2 linked regions of the Solidesulfovibrio fructosivorans JJ] genome follow. Each later gene encodes a partner of the first gene's protein in a complex. Links are inferred from orthologs where the notes say so. Each region holds a gene or a part of one and is shown on either strand. Other genes may lie near its edges.

Region 1 (8,379 bases):
GCGGCAACTACGTCACCGGCGTGCGCCTGACCTTCGAGGAGGGCGTGGTGACCGATATCGCGGCCGACCAGGGCGCCGAATTCGTGCGCAAGCAGCTTTCCATGGACCCCGGGGCCTCACGCCTGGGAGAATTTTCGCTCACGGACAAGCGCTTTTCCAAGATAGACAAATTCATGGCCAACACGCTTTATGACGAAAACTTCGGCGGCCCGCACGGCAATTGCCATGTTGCCGTGGGAAGCTCCTACTCCGACACGTTTGACGGCGACCCGGCCAGCCTCGACGGCACGCGCAAGGAAGAATTGGGGTTTAACGACTCGGCCCTGCACTGGGACCTCGTCAACACCGAACCCAAACGGGTGCGCGCCCATCTGACCGATGGACGCGACGTGACGTTGTATGAAGACGGGCAGTTCCGCTATTGACGCGGCGGGCAATGCGCCGTATCGCCTGCTTGTCGCAGCGGTTTGGGCCGCTTATATGGAATCGTGTCCGAGGAGAAGCCCATGCGCAAGCTCGCCGTATTGCTCTGTGTGACCATGGCCGTCTGCCTGGCCGGCGTCGCCCATGCCGGCCCCAAAGCCCATCCCGATATCAAAGGCTGGGAAAAAGGCGGCGAATACGATAAGCTTTTCGATCCCAAGGAAGCCGATTCCCTGAAAGGCAGGGTGGTCAAGATTTACGAGATCACCCCTTATGCCGGCATGGCCCCGGGCATTGCCTTGCAGGTCGAGGACAAAAAGGACAAAAGCCTGGAAACCGTCCATCTGGGACCCAAGGATTTCGTGAACCTGGACTCCATCGGCCTCAGGGAGGGCGATCAGGTCAAGGTCATCGGCGCCTGGGCCGAAGTGGATGGGCAGGATGTGCTGCTGGCCGTCAAAGTGAAAAAGGGTGAAAACACCCAGTTGAAGGTCCGTCGTACCAGGGATGGCTTCCCGTTTTGGAGCATGCCCCCCGATGAGCTTCGCGCCGAGACCTCCGGCGACTAGTTTCGAGGTTCCCCCGGCTTGCCGCTTGCGTAAACCGGGAACAATTGGATAAGAACTCAGGTAGGTACGCTTTTGCCGCCACCCGCGCGGCCACACCAACAACGGGAGCTTGCCGCATGGAGGAAACCCTCAAAAAACAGGATGCCGAACTGCTCCAGCTCGTTACGTTCAGTATCGGCGAGGAAGAGTTCGGCGTGGATATCCTCAGCGTGCAGGAAATCATCCGCATGATGGATATCACCAAGGTCCCGCGCGCCCCGGAATTCGTCGAGGGCGTCATCAACCTGCGGGGCAAGGTCATTCCCATCATCGACCTGCGTCGCCGTTTCGGTCTGTCCACGCGGGACCATGACAAACACACCCGGATCATCGTCATCGAAATCAACAACATGATCGTCGGTTTCGTGGTCGACTCCGTCTCCGAGGTGCTGCGCATACCCGCCAGCACGGTGGAGCCGCCGCCACCCGTCGTTTCCGGCCTCGAATCCGAGTACATCAGCGGCGTGGGCAAGCTTGAGGATCGGTTGCTGATCCTGCTCGACCTCGACAAGCTGCTTTCCGGTGAAGAGCGCGATATGTTGAGTTCCTTCTAGGGGACCGCCTGTTCCGGAAGGAGTATTGGAAGAAGTCCCTGACTGTGTCGTACCGTTTGGGCATGGTTGGCTTTTTCATACCGTCCACCGGGAGCGATGCGGCCGCGTAAGCGGCTTGCGGCTCCGGGGGACCCACACCGAAGAGCGTTTCCGGCCGCCGTCACGCGTCTGTGACGGCGGCCATCCCGTATTTTTCACGAGGCACGCCTTGTCCCGTACTCCCGCGCTTTCCGAATTGCTCGCCAGTCCCGACTCCGCCTCGGTCTACAAAAGCGGCCCCGCCACCCTGGCGTTTCTGGCCGCCGAAGCCCTTTCCCGCGGCCAATCCGCCGTGGTGGTGACCCCGGGCATCCATGAGCTGACCAAAATCGCCTCGCTGCTCGACCTGGTGGCGCCCAAGCCGAAGCGCCAGCTCTGGGGCGCATCGTCCATGTCCCTGCCGTCCTACGCCCCGGGACTGCCGAGCGGGGCCTTTTGGGCCCGGCGCATGGCCTTTTTGGCCTTTGCCTCCATGGGCACGGGGCCGCGCGTGCTCCTTTTTTCCGCCGACAACCTGCTGCCCAAGTGGCCGCCGTTGCAAGCCCTCGAGGGCAATATCCTGACCGTGGCCGTGGGCGAGGAGCTGCCCCGGGACCTCATTGCCGAACAGGCCGTGTTGTGGGGCTATAAACGCGCCCCCATGGTGACGAATCCCGGTGAATTTTCCCTGCGCGGCGATATCCTGGACATTTTCCCTCCGGGCTACGACACGCCGCTGCGCCTGGAATTTTTCGGCGACACCGTGGAGACCGCCCGCCGTTTCGATGCCGGGTCCCAGCGCTCCCTGGCCGAACTGACCGAGGCGGTGCTTCTGCCAGCGGCTCCGGCTGTGCTCTCGGAGACGTTCAAGGAACAGGCCGCCGCGATGTGGGAGACCATCGCCGGCACCGGGGAACTGCACCGCACGGCCAAGGCGCGTCTCGAGACCGCCGTCGAGGCCGGGGACGGCGGCATCTGGCCGGGCCTTTTTTACGAACGCCCGGTGGAGTTGGCCGCCTGGTGCCCGGACGACGCCGTCTGGATCGTCGACGACCCCACCCGGGTGAAGGAGCGGTTGGAGGAGACCGAGCACGCCTGGCGGCGATTTTTCGAGGCTCAGACCAAGGAGCAGGGCCATCCCTGGCCCACGTCCCGGGTGCTGTGGCCGGAGAACATGGCCCGCAAGTCCCTGGTCGCGGGCCGGCGCATCCTGTTCGAGGACCTGGTCATGGGCCGGGGCCGTCATGGCCCGGACATGCCGGAAAAGGCCCTGGAGCGTTTCGGCGATCTTTTCTGGAAACCCGGCTCGGACAAACGGCCCTGGACCACCCTGACCGCCGCGCTCAAGGAATGGAGCGGCCATGGCCAGACCATCCTGTCCTTTCATGGCGAGCGCTCCCGCAAGAAATTCCTCCAGATGATCGAGCCCGAGGGGCTCACCTTCCGCACCGGCTACAGCGCCGGCGAGACGGGCCTTTTCGCCCTCATCTCCGATCTGCGCCAGGGCATGGAGCTTGCCTGGCGCGACACGCGCGTGCTGCCCGAGGACATCCTGCATCCCGATGCCGCCAAGGCCGGGGCCGGGCGCGGCCGGGACAAGGATTTCAAGGGACTGACCTCGTTTGACGACATCCGGCCGGGCGATCTGGTGGTGCACCGCGACTACGGCGTGGCCAGCTTCGAAGGGCTCACCCGCATGACCGTGGACGCCACCGGCGGCGACTTTCTGCTCCTGGTCTTCGCCGACGACGACAAACTGTATCTCCCGGCCGACCGGCTGGGGCTGATGCAGCGCTACAAGGGCCCCGAAGGCGCGACGCCGCCCCTGGACCGCCTCGGCGGGGCGCGCTGGAAATCGGTGCGGGAGCGGGCCAAAAAGGCCATCGAGCGCATCGCCGCCGACCTGGTCGAAATGTACGCCTACCGGCAAGTGGCCAAAGGCTACGCCTATGGCCCCACCAACGAATTATACCTGGAGTTCGAGGCCACCTTCGGCTTCGAGGAAACGCCGGACCAGGAAAAAGCCATTGACGAGGTGTTGGCCGACATGGAGCGCCCGGAGCCCATGGACCGGCTGGTATGCGGCGACGTGGGCTTCGGCAAGACGGAAGTGGCGCTTCGGGCCGCGTTTCGGGCCGTGCTCGACGGCAAGCAGGTGGCCATGCTCTGTCCGACCACCGTCCTGGCCGAGCAGCACTATCAAAATTTCATGGCCCGGCTGGAAGGCTTTCCGGTGCGGGTGGAAATGCTCTCGCGCTTCGTTTCGCCCAAGCGCCGCAAGGTCGTCCTGGAAGCCGTTTCGCGCGGCGAGGTGGACATCCTCATCGGCACCCACCGCATTCTTTCCTCCGACGTGACCATCCCCAATATCGGCCTGCTCATTCTCGACGAGGAGCAGCGGTTCGGGGTCAAGCACAAGGAACGCCTCAAGGCGTTCAAAAAAAATATCGACGCGTTGACGCTCACCGCCACGCCCATTCCGCGCACCCTGCAACTGTCGTTGTCCGGAGTGCGGGGGCTTTCGGTCATCGAGACGCCCCCGGCCGAACGCAAGACCGTGGAAACGGCCCTGGTCGAACGCGACCCGGCCTTTTTGCGCGAGGTGTTGCGCCGGGAGCTGGAACGCCAGGGGCAAGTCTTCTGGGTGCACAACCGCGTCCAGGGCCTGGAAGAGGTGGCCGCCTTCGTGCGGACCCTGGCCCCGCAGGCCAAGGTGGCTATGGCCCACGGCCAGATGTCGGAGACGGGCCTCGAGGAGGCCATGCACGGCTTCTGGCACGGCGAGACCGACATCCTCGTGTGCACTTCGATCATCGAGTCCGGCCTGGATTTTCCCCGGGCCAACACGCTCGTCGTGGACAACGCCCACATGTTCGGCCTGGGCCAGCTCTACCAGCTGCGCGGCCGGGTGGGGCGCTCACCCCGGCAGGCCTACGCCTATTTCGTGGTGCCAAGCATCGAGCGGGTACCGGAACTGGCCCGAAAGCGCCTGCGCGTCATCCTGGACATGGACTACCTCGGGGCCGGATTCCAGGTGGCCATGGAAGACCTGCGCCTGCGCGGGGCGGGCAATATCTTGGGTGAGGCCCAGTCCGGCCACATCGCCCGCATCGGCCTCGACATGTTCCTGGAAATGCTGGCCGAGGAGGTCGGGCGGCTCAAGGGCGAGCCGGTCAAGGAACGCACCGAGCCGGAGCTGACGCTCGGCGTCGCCGCCCGCATCCCGGAACGCTACGTGCCCGAGGCCTCGGACCGGCTGCGGCTTTACAAGGCCCTGTCCACGGCCAAGACCGAACAGGGGCTGGCCGAACTCATGGCCGAGATGCGCGACCGGTTCGGGCCGCCGCCGGCTGAGGTGGAAAATTTCCGGGCCGTGTTGGGCTTGAAGCAGCTGCTTTCCAGGCTCGGCGGCACCAAGGCCGAGATCGCGCCGACCAGGCTGGTGGTCTCCTTCGAGGCCGAGGGCGCGGCCGTCTCGCCGGAGCGGCTGGTCAATTTCGCCGCGACGCGGGGCGAGGGCGTGCGGCTTCTGCCTCCGGGCCGCCTGTCCCTGCCGCTCGACGCCAACGCGCCGTTGCCCGAAGCCATCGCCGCCTGGACCGCGGAACTGGCCGCCCTGGGGGCCGAGGAGGTCGCGCCGTAATGCGCCTTGCCGCGCCGTCTTTTCGCGGCCTCGCCGTGTGCCTGCTGGTCTTTTTCGCTTTGTCGGCCCTTCTTGGCGGATGCGGCCGCGACACGGCAAAAGAGCCCGGCGTGGTGGCCATGGTCGGGGGGGCCCCCATCCGGCTGGCCGATGTGGAGGCCCGGTACGACCTGGGGGAGATCGGCCTGCCTGAGGTGGACAATCCGCCCGTGGAGACGCTGCGTGCCGCCTATGGCAAGGTTTTGGCCGACATGATCGTGGCCCGGCTGGTGCGCCAGGAGTTGGCCCGGCGGCATGAATCCGTCACCGAAGCCGAAATCGCCGCCGTCGAGAAGCGGGTGCGCGCTGATTACCCCGGCGACAGCTTTGATCGCATGCTCCTGGAGGAACGCATCGACCTGGCCCGCTGGCGGGAGATGCTCGCCGACCGGCTGGCCCTGGAAAAGTTCACCCGCGAGGTGCTGCGCCTGGAGGTGCGGGTGGAAGTGACCGAGGCGGCGGACTATTACAAGAAACATATCGACGCCTTCACCACAGCCCCCCGGATGCGCTTGACCCGGGTCCAGGGACGCGACGGCGCGGCCGTCAAGGCGGCCCTGGCCGCCTACCGCAAATCCGGGCGCAAACTGGAGAGCTTGGCAGGGCGTTCCGGCATCACGGTACGGGACGCGGTGTTGCCGGAAAAAAATCTGCCCGCGCCCTGGCGCGAAGCGCTCAAAAGCCTCAAGGAAGGCGAGCCCACCACCATCCTGACCGAAGGCGGGGAAAGCCTCTTTTGCATCCTGCAAGAACGTCTGCCCGCCAAGGTGATCGATCCGGCCAAGGCCTACGCCCGGGTCGAAGCCATCCTGGCCGGGGGCAAGACGGCCAAGGCCTTTGCCGCCTGGCTGGCCGAAACCCTGCGTACCACTAAGATTTCCATCAACAAGGAGCTGCTGGCCGCCATGTCCCCCGGGCGGGAGACCGCGGCCGCGACGGAGGTGCGCGACGAGGCGGGGCAGGGCTTGGAGGACGCCGCCGTGCGCTCGGACGTCCGGTCGGAGTTGACCCGGCGCGCCAAGGAGGCATCGTCCGCCGAACCCCGGCCGGCGTCACCGCCCGAGCCGACGTTGCCGGAAGCCGCCAGGAAGGCGCAAGACAACGTCCCCCCATCAACGGCAACGCCGCCTACGCCCGTCGCGACGGAACCGGCACAGGCTCCGTCAACGGAACAGCCCGCGTCAACCGAAGCCCAGCAGCCGGCCGCGCCCCAAAAGACGCCTGAGCAAGCGGACCAGGCCGCGCCCGTCGTCCCGGACAAAGCCGGACCGATCCAACCGGCCTTTACGACGAGTCTTCCCGCCGAAGCCGGCAAGGACGTCGAACCGGCCGCAGCAACGCCCACCGTCGCGGACGCGGCAGCCGCTTCGCCCGGAGAAAGCGCGCCGGCAGACAGCCAAGCCGTCTCGTCGGCCCAACCGGCATCACCCGAACCGGTCGCGCCCAAAAGGCAATCCTCCGGGGGCGTTGTGGAATTTACAGCCATCAAGGCCAGCTGGATTCGCTACGCCGTGGACGAGGGCGAGGAAAAGCGGGTCTATCTCAAACCCGGCAAGCCCTACAAAATCGCATACACGAAAAAACTTTTCGTCAGGCTGGGCAGCCCCAGTGAGGTGCGCTACAGCCACGACGGTCATGAGGAAACGGTCGCCGTGGGCAACAAGGAAAACCGAAGCCTTGAATTTCCTTAAACCGCCCGCGACTTGTCCGGTCGACGCCGTTGCCTGGGCTGACAAAAACGTTTATAGGCCCCGGATAAGCGGTTGCGTCAGCCTGGGAGGAGGCGGACGCGGTCACGGCTTTGCAACCGGGGAGCGCGTCAGCCCGGAAGGCGCACCTTGCCGATCATGCCTGAAAAGCCCCGCATGGAGGATACCTTGCCTCGCCTTCCCAAATGCCTCGTTGTCGTAAGCCTGTTGGTTGCATTGTCCGGCCTGGCCCACGCGACCCAGCTCGTGGACAGGGTGGTTGCCGTGGTCAACGGCAAACTCATTACCCTGTTCGACCTCGACTCCCGAGTGGCCGAGCTGGTGCAGCGGACCCAAGGGATCTCGTTCGCGCCCGGCGACCCCAGGGCCGAGGAATTGCGGCGTCAGGTCCTGGAATCCATGATCAACGACATCCTCATCGAACAGGAAGCCGCCCGGCTCAAAATCAATGTTTCGGAAACGGAACTCGATTCCCAGATCGATGAGCTCAAGAAGAAAAACAATCTGACGCAGGCGCAGTTCCAGGCCGAACTGGCCAAGGAAGGGCTCACCCTCAAGGAATTCCGCAAGCGCATGCGTGAAGACAACATGAAAAAGCGGCTGCTCGGCTTCATGGTGCACCGCAAGGTCCTGGTCACCGACGACGAGATCCGGGACTACTACGAAAAACACAAGGCTACCTTGTCGACCACGAAGTCGATCCTCGGCCCCAAGGTGTCCGGCAACATCAGCTTCATCATGGTGCCCACCAAAAAGCAGGCCGAGGAACTGCGCCAAAAGATCGGCGCGGGGACGATCACCTTCGCCGACGCGGCCCGGAAGTTTTCCATCGGCCCCGGCAGGGACCAAGGCGGTGACCTGGGCGACGTGCAGGTCAAGGATCTGGCCCCGCCTTTGCGTGACGCTTTGACAGCCGTTCCGGCCGGACAGGTCAGCCAGCCGGTGATGCTCGACGGCAAGGCCGTGCTGCTCAAGCTGCGTACCGGGAAAAACGCCGCTCCGGCCAAGACGCCGCAGCCGGCGCCGTCGGCCGGTCCGTCCTTCGAGAGCGTCCGGAACCAGATACAGGAAATGCTGTACAAGCAGAAATTCGATAAACTCTTCCAGGATTATATGGACAATCTGCGGTCCAAGGCGGTCATCGAGGTCAAGCTGTAACGACCCCGGTCCGCCTCACGGGTGTCCCTCCCGCCCAGCCGCCGTGGTTTCAGAGGAGCTTCTTCTATGGATTTGCGCGAGTTAGGGACAATGCTGCGTGAGGAAAGGGAGCGGCAGGGCCTTTCCATCGAGGCCGTGTCGGACAAGATCAAGATCACGCGCAGCTGTCTGACGGCCATTGAGGAGGGCAACAAGAGCAACCTGCCCCACCCGGTGTACGCCAAGGG
Region 2 (5,513 bases), on another replicon or contig:
GTATTTTGTTTAGGAAGGGGAAAGAGGATGCGAGAGGGGAACCCTTTTTGAAAAAAGGGTTCCCCTCTCGCGCTCTCCCCTCCCAAAAACTTTTAATGGTGACAGGCTCTTCGCGATAATACGCCGTCACCGGTAAAAGTCTTTGGAAAGGGGGCCTGGGGGGGATAACCTTTCTTCAGAAAGGTTTCCCCCCAGGTCTTTTATTTTCCTCCCGGCAGGAATCTGCCGGTCACCGAGTCCGGGTTGGCCATGAGTTCCTCTGGCGTGCCCTGGGCCACGATGCGTCCGCCGGCCTCGCCGCCGCCGGGACCCAGGTCGATGACGTGGTCCGCCGCCGCCACGACGTCGGTGTTGTGCTCGATGACCACTACGCTCGCGCCCTTGTCCACCAGCTTGTGCAGCACCAGGATCAGCTTGCCCACCTCCTGCATGTGCAGGCCCGTGGTCGGCTCGTCGAGGATGTAGAGCGCCCCGGGCAGGCTGCGCTTGCCGAGTTCGCGCGAAATCTTGATGCGCTGGGCCTCGCCGCCGGAAAGGGTGGTGGCCGGCTGGCCCAGGCGCAGGTATTCCAGCCCCACCTCTTCGAGCACGGCCAGCCGCCGGTCGAGCACCGGATAGTTTTCGAAGAACTCCCGCGCCTGGCGCACGGTCAGGTCCAGCACCTCGGCGATGTTGAGCCCCTTGTAGCGCACGTCGAGGGTTTCGCGGTTGTAGCGCAGGCCGCCGCAGACCTCGCAAGTGACGTAGATATCCGGCAGAAAATGCATTTCCACCCGGATCTGCCCGTCGCCGCCGCAGGCCTCGCAGCGTCCGCCCTTGACGTTGAAGCTGAACCGGCCGGGCTTGAAGCCGCGCCGCTTGGCGTCCGGGGTGGTGGAAAAGATCCCGCGGATTTCGTCGAAAACCTTGGTGTAGGTGGCCGGGTTGGATCGCGGCGTGCGGCCGATGGGCGTCTGGTCGATGCTGACGATTTTCTCGACGAGCCCGGCCCCTTCGATGCCGGCGATGGTCCCGGGCGCGTCCACCTTGATGCCCTTGGCCAGGGCCAGGTGCTTGTAGAGCGTGTCCATGACCAGCGAGCTTTTGCCCGAGCCGGAAACGCCGGTGACGCACACCAGGCAACCCAGGGGGATTTCCGCGTCGATCCCCTTCAAGTTGTTGGTGGTCACTCCGCGAAGCACGAGCTTGTCCGCGCCCTGGCGACGGGTTTCGGGCCGGGGGGCCACAGCCTCGCCACGCAGGTACTTGCCGGTAAGCGATTTTTTGTCGGCCAGCATGCCGGCCACGGAACCCTGGTAGACGATCTCGCCGCCAAGGCGTCCCGATCCCGGGCCAAGCTCGATGACGTGGTCGGCACTCCGGATGGTGGCCTCGTCGTGCTCCACCACGAGCACGGTGTTGCCGCGGCCTTGGAGCTGGCGCAGCGTGCCGAGGAGCCGGTCGTTGTCGCGGGGATGGAGCCCGATGCTCGGTTCGTCGAGGACATACGTGACGCCGACGAGGCCCGAGCCGAGCTGGCCGGCGAGCCGGATGCGCTGGGCCTCGCCGCCGGAGAGCGTGGCCATGTTGCGCGAGAGCGACAGGTACTCGAGCCCGACGCCGGAGAGAAACTTCAAGCGGTGGGTGAGCTCCTTGAGCAGCGGTTCGGCGATCAGGGCCTCCGCGCCGGCGAAATGCAGGTCCGTCAGCCACGAAAGCGCCCGGTCGATGGGCATGGAACAAAATTCGTGGATATTTTTTTCCTCCACCCGCACGGCCAGCGATTCGGGCCGCAGCCGCGCGCCCTGGCAGGTGGGGCAGGGCATGGACTGGCGAAAGCGGGCCAGCTCGTCGCGCCAGACCGAACCAAAGGACTGGCCGTGCTCCAGCAGATGGATCACGCCGTCCCAGCCGAACTCCTTGTCGCCGTAGAAAAGCGCCTGCCGGGCTTCGGGGGAGAAGTCGGCCAGTTTCGTTTCCAGGGTGAATCCGTGGCGCGCGCCCAGGTTTTCCAGGCGGCGGGCGTAACGGGCCAGGGCGCGCTCGCTTTTCCAGGGCAAAATGCCGCCCGTGGCCAGGGACAGGCCCTTGTTGGGGGCGAGCAGGGCCGGCTCGAAATAGTCCACCGCGCCGATGCCCGAGCAGGCCGGGCAAGCGCCCTGGGGGCTGTTGAAGGAGAAAAGCTGGGGCGAGGGCTTGGGCACGCTGATCTTGCAGTCCGGGCAGGACGAGGCTGTGGAAAAGACCCGGTCGGCCGTCTTGCCCTCGTGGTCGACCACGACGAGACGGCCGTCGCCCTGGGCCAGGGCCAGCTCCACCGAATCCGACAGGCGCGAGCGGATGCCGTCTTTCACCACCAGCCGGTCCACCACCAGGTCGATGTTGTGCCGCTTGTTTTTTTCCAGCTCGGGCAGGGGTTCGAGGGGCACCACCGCGCCGCCGATGCGCACCCGGGCGAATCCCTGGCTCTTGAGTTTTTTCAGGCGGTCGGCATGGGTGCCTTTCTGGTGCTCGACCAGGGGGGCCAGGAGCAGGATCTTCGAGCCCTCGGGAAAGGCCAGCACGTCGTTTATGATCTCGTCCGCCGTGCGGGCGGTGATGGGCTTGCCGCACTTGGGGCAGTGGGACTTGCCCAGGCGCGCGTAAAACACGCGCAGGAAGTCGTAAATCTCCGTCACCGTGCCCACGGTGGAACGGGGATTTCGCGTGGCGGTCTGCTGCTCCAGCGAGATGGCCGGGGACAGCCCCTCGATCTTGTCCACCTGCGGCTTGTCCATCTGGGGCAGAAACTGCCGGGCGTAGGCGGAAAGCGATTCCACGTAGCGCCGCTGGCCTTCGGCGTAGACGATGTCGAAGGCCAGGGTGGATTTGCCGGACCCCGATGGGCCGCACACCACCACCAGCTTGTCGCGGGGGATATCGAGCGTAAGATTTTTGAGATTGTGCTGGCGGGCGCCTTCAATGTGGATACGGGGAGCCTCGGTCATCATGCCTCCAAAAGCCGTCGCGGCAAACAGGCAAAATAAGCCCGAATGGAACAAAGGCAAGGCTTATGAGGCGGCCGGGGGAAACCTTTCTTGCGGAAAGCTTATCCCCCGGCCCCTCCTTCCAAAGATCCTCAAGGGAGAACGGATTGTCATTGATCTAACATATGAGAATTAAAAAGGTTCAGGAAAGGGGTGCCCCCAGAGGATCTGCCGTCTTTTTCAAAGGGGGTTCCCCTCCAGCATTTTCCTGCTTATGCTCTTTCCATCGCTGTTAACGGATGTTCGCATTATAGCGAGAGTGTCGCGCCCGGGGCGGGGTATGCGGCACGGAAGGAGTGCCCATGCGTTTCGAGGTCCCCTTTGTGCCCGATCCGGCGTACGCGGCCTTGCTCGCGGCCAACGCGCCGGCCATTTCCGCCGTTTATTTTCGTCTCGGTCCGGACACGCCGGACGCCCGCTTGCCCGGAACGGGCGAGGTCACGCCGCAGGAGCTGGCCGAAGGACTGCGGGCGCTGCCGGACGTGCCGCGCCTAGGGCTTTTAAACGCCAGCTTCCACGCGCCGGAACTGCTCGTCGGCGACGGGCTGCGCGATCTGGTCATGCTGCTGGAAGGGTATCTCGCGGCCGAAGCCATCACGGGCATCGTCTACGCCGACCAGTACCTGCTTGCGGCCTTGTCCGACATGTCCCCGGAGGTGGCCGGGATGCTCACCGCCGTTCCGAGCATCAACTTCCGCCTGGACCGGATCGAACGGCTGGCCTCGGTGCTCGACGCCGCCGCGGACACCCATTTTCGCCCAGCCGAATCGGTGATCCTCGACCGGGATATCAACCGCGACGCGGCGCGCCTGGCCGATGTGGCCGGAGAGGCGAAGCAGCGCTATCCTGGTCTTCGCATCGGGCTTATGGCCAACGAAGGCTGCCTGTTCGCCTGTCCGTACAAGAACGCCCACGACGCCCACATCGCCTTGTCACGCCTGGCTTCCTGCCCGGCAGGCCCGGACCTTAACCGTGATATCGGCTGCCTGCGCGCTTTTTTCGATCACCCGGAGCGCCTGCTCGCCTCGCCGTTTTTACGGCCGGAAGACGCGCGGCGGCTGGAGGGCGCGGTCGATTGCCTGAAGATTTGCGGCCGCACCCGGCCGGCGGTCGATCTGGCCGCTATCGTGCGCGCCTATCTGGAAGGCCGCTTCGACGGAAACCTGTTGTGGCTGCTCGATACCCAGGAGGTTCTGTCGGGCCGGTTTCTTTTGCAAAACGACGCCTTGCCCGGGGACTTCTTCGACCGCACCAACGGCTGCCGCCACCAGTGCCGGGAATGCGGCTACTGCGGCGAACTGGCCGCGCGGCTCCTTACCGAGCGCGAGCTGACGCTGCCGCGTTATGGGAATGGGAATTATTGAGGGAGAAGAGGTGCGAGAGGGGGACCCTTTTTGAAAAAAGGGTCCCCCTCTCGCGCTCTCCCCTCCAAAAAACTTCTTACGGTGACAAGCTGTTATCGTTAAAAGTCTTTTGAAAGGGGGTCCGGGGGAAACTTTTCTTCAGAAAAGTTTCCCCCGGTTCACTCTTCAAAAAGTCTTTAAGGATGCGGCGGGCCGGGGTGCCCCGGGCCGGGATGGGGCAGGGCCGCGCCCGGCGGTGGTGGCGGCAGCGGGTGGTGGTGGCGGCGCGGGGGCGGACAGCCCATGGCCGTCACGACAAAGGCCAAAAGGGCCAGCAGGCAAAGCAGGCGTTTCATGGGTCCTCCGTTTGGCGACGTTGCGGACGCGTCCGGGTTAGGCCGGATGCGTTTTTTCGTCTTGTAACCGCAGCCGCCGGCACTGCCAAGGCAGGGCGGAGGGCCAGCCGTAAGGCTTTATAGGATCGAACGCCGGCAGAAGTCCTCGAAATCTTCGTCCATGCATTTGGAGTCCTGGCCGTTTTCGGTGCTGGACGGAACCTTGACGGTCTCCTCGCGCCACACGTCTTCGTCAGGAATGTAAAAGCTGACGTATTCCAACTGGATGCTTGGTGCGAACATGCTCATCCTCCCTGATGGTTCTTTTTGCCTAGCAGGTTTTGTGCCAGAGGGAGACGCACACTTTGCAGCCGTGCCGATACGGGGTATCGAGGCACCATGAGAAGCCGTTTTTCCTTCCTGTTGGCCCTTGTTCTCGCCTGCGCCGCCCCGGTCCGGGCGGCCGAGGACGCGCCCAGGGCGGTGCTCAGCCTGGACGCGCCGGCCGGGAAAATCCTGCCGCGTCATTTCCGCACCTGCGCCTTTCCATTGCGCCCGGAGGAGGGAGCCGCGCCGTCCCAGGTCGGATTGGACGGGCTGCGTATTTCCGGTAGCGCCGAATTTTCCCCAGGCGAGTTAGGCGTCCTGGCCGCCAACCTGCCGGGGCCGGTGACGGTGGCCTTTTGGCGCCGTTTCTACGACTACGCCAGGGCCAATCCCGGGGCGCGGCCGCTTTTGTGGCGGGCGTGGCTGGCCGGCCGGGGCAAGTCCTGAGAGCCGGCCGGCGGGAGGTCATTTCCGGACGTGGTGGGCCGCGACCGTGATCGTGA

Evidence for each region. Proteins that work in one complex are often made in the same cells at the same time.
Region 2: the proteins of mfd (region 1) and uvrA are in contact, whole or in part, in a crystal structure (PDB 4DFC), measured with the Escherichia coli proteins. The link is inferred for Solidesulfovibrio fructosivorans JJ] from one-to-one orthologs.

The regions. Positions count from the first base shown.
Region 1 is NZ_AECZ01000001.1:246,673-255,051, reverse strand. Bases 1,414-5,446 are described here. They hold mfd (transcription-repair coupling factor), read left to right. Parts: upstream 1,414-1,793; coding sequence 1,794-5,246; downstream 5,247-5,446. Other genes in these bases: DESFRDRAFT_RS01150 (peptidyl-prolyl cis-trans isomerase), read left to right, coding at 5,246-5,446; DESFRDRAFT_RS01160 (chemotaxis protein CheW), read left to right, coding at 1,414-1,585. Outside these bases: DESFRDRAFT_RS01170 (aminopeptidase), read left to right, coding at 1-425; DESFRDRAFT_RS01165 (hypothetical protein), read left to right, coding at 507-992; more of DESFRDRAFT_RS01160, read left to right, coding at 1,109-1,413; more of DESFRDRAFT_RS01150, read left to right, coding at 5,447-6,976; DESFRDRAFT_RS01145 (SurA N-terminal domain-containing protein), read left to right, coding at 7,163-8,152; DESFRDRAFT_RS01140 (RodZ domain-containing protein), read left to right, coding at 8,243-8,379. UniProt on the Escherichia coli protein: Couples transcription and DNA repair by recognizing RNA polymerase (RNAP) stalled at DNA lesions. Mediates ATP-dependent release of RNAP and its truncated transcript from the DNA, and recruitment of nucleotide excision repair machinery to the damaged site.
Region 2 is NZ_AECZ01000013.1:32,906-38,418, forward strand. The notes cover bases 1-3,341. They hold uvrA (excinuclease ABC subunit UvrA), read right to left. Parts: upstream 2,967-3,341; coding sequence 201-2,966; downstream 1-200. Other genes in these bases: DESFRDRAFT_RS10725 (4Fe-4S binding protein), read left to right, coding at 1-13; DESFRDRAFT_RS10735 (hypothetical protein), read left to right, coding at 3,308-3,341. Also shown: more of DESFRDRAFT_RS10735, read left to right, coding at 3,342-4,369; DESFRDRAFT_RS22715 (hypothetical protein), read right to left, coding at 4,546-4,704; DESFRDRAFT_RS22720 (hypothetical protein), read right to left, coding at 4,822-4,986; DESFRDRAFT_RS10740 (protein-tyrosine phosphatase family protein), read left to right, coding at 5,083-5,457; queF (preQ(1) synthase), read right to left, coding at 5,476-5,513. UniProt on the Escherichia coli protein: The UvrABC repair system catalyzes the recognition and processing of DNA lesions. UvrA is an ATPase and a DNA-binding protein. A damage recognition complex composed of 2 UvrA and 2 UvrB subunits scans DNA for abnormalities.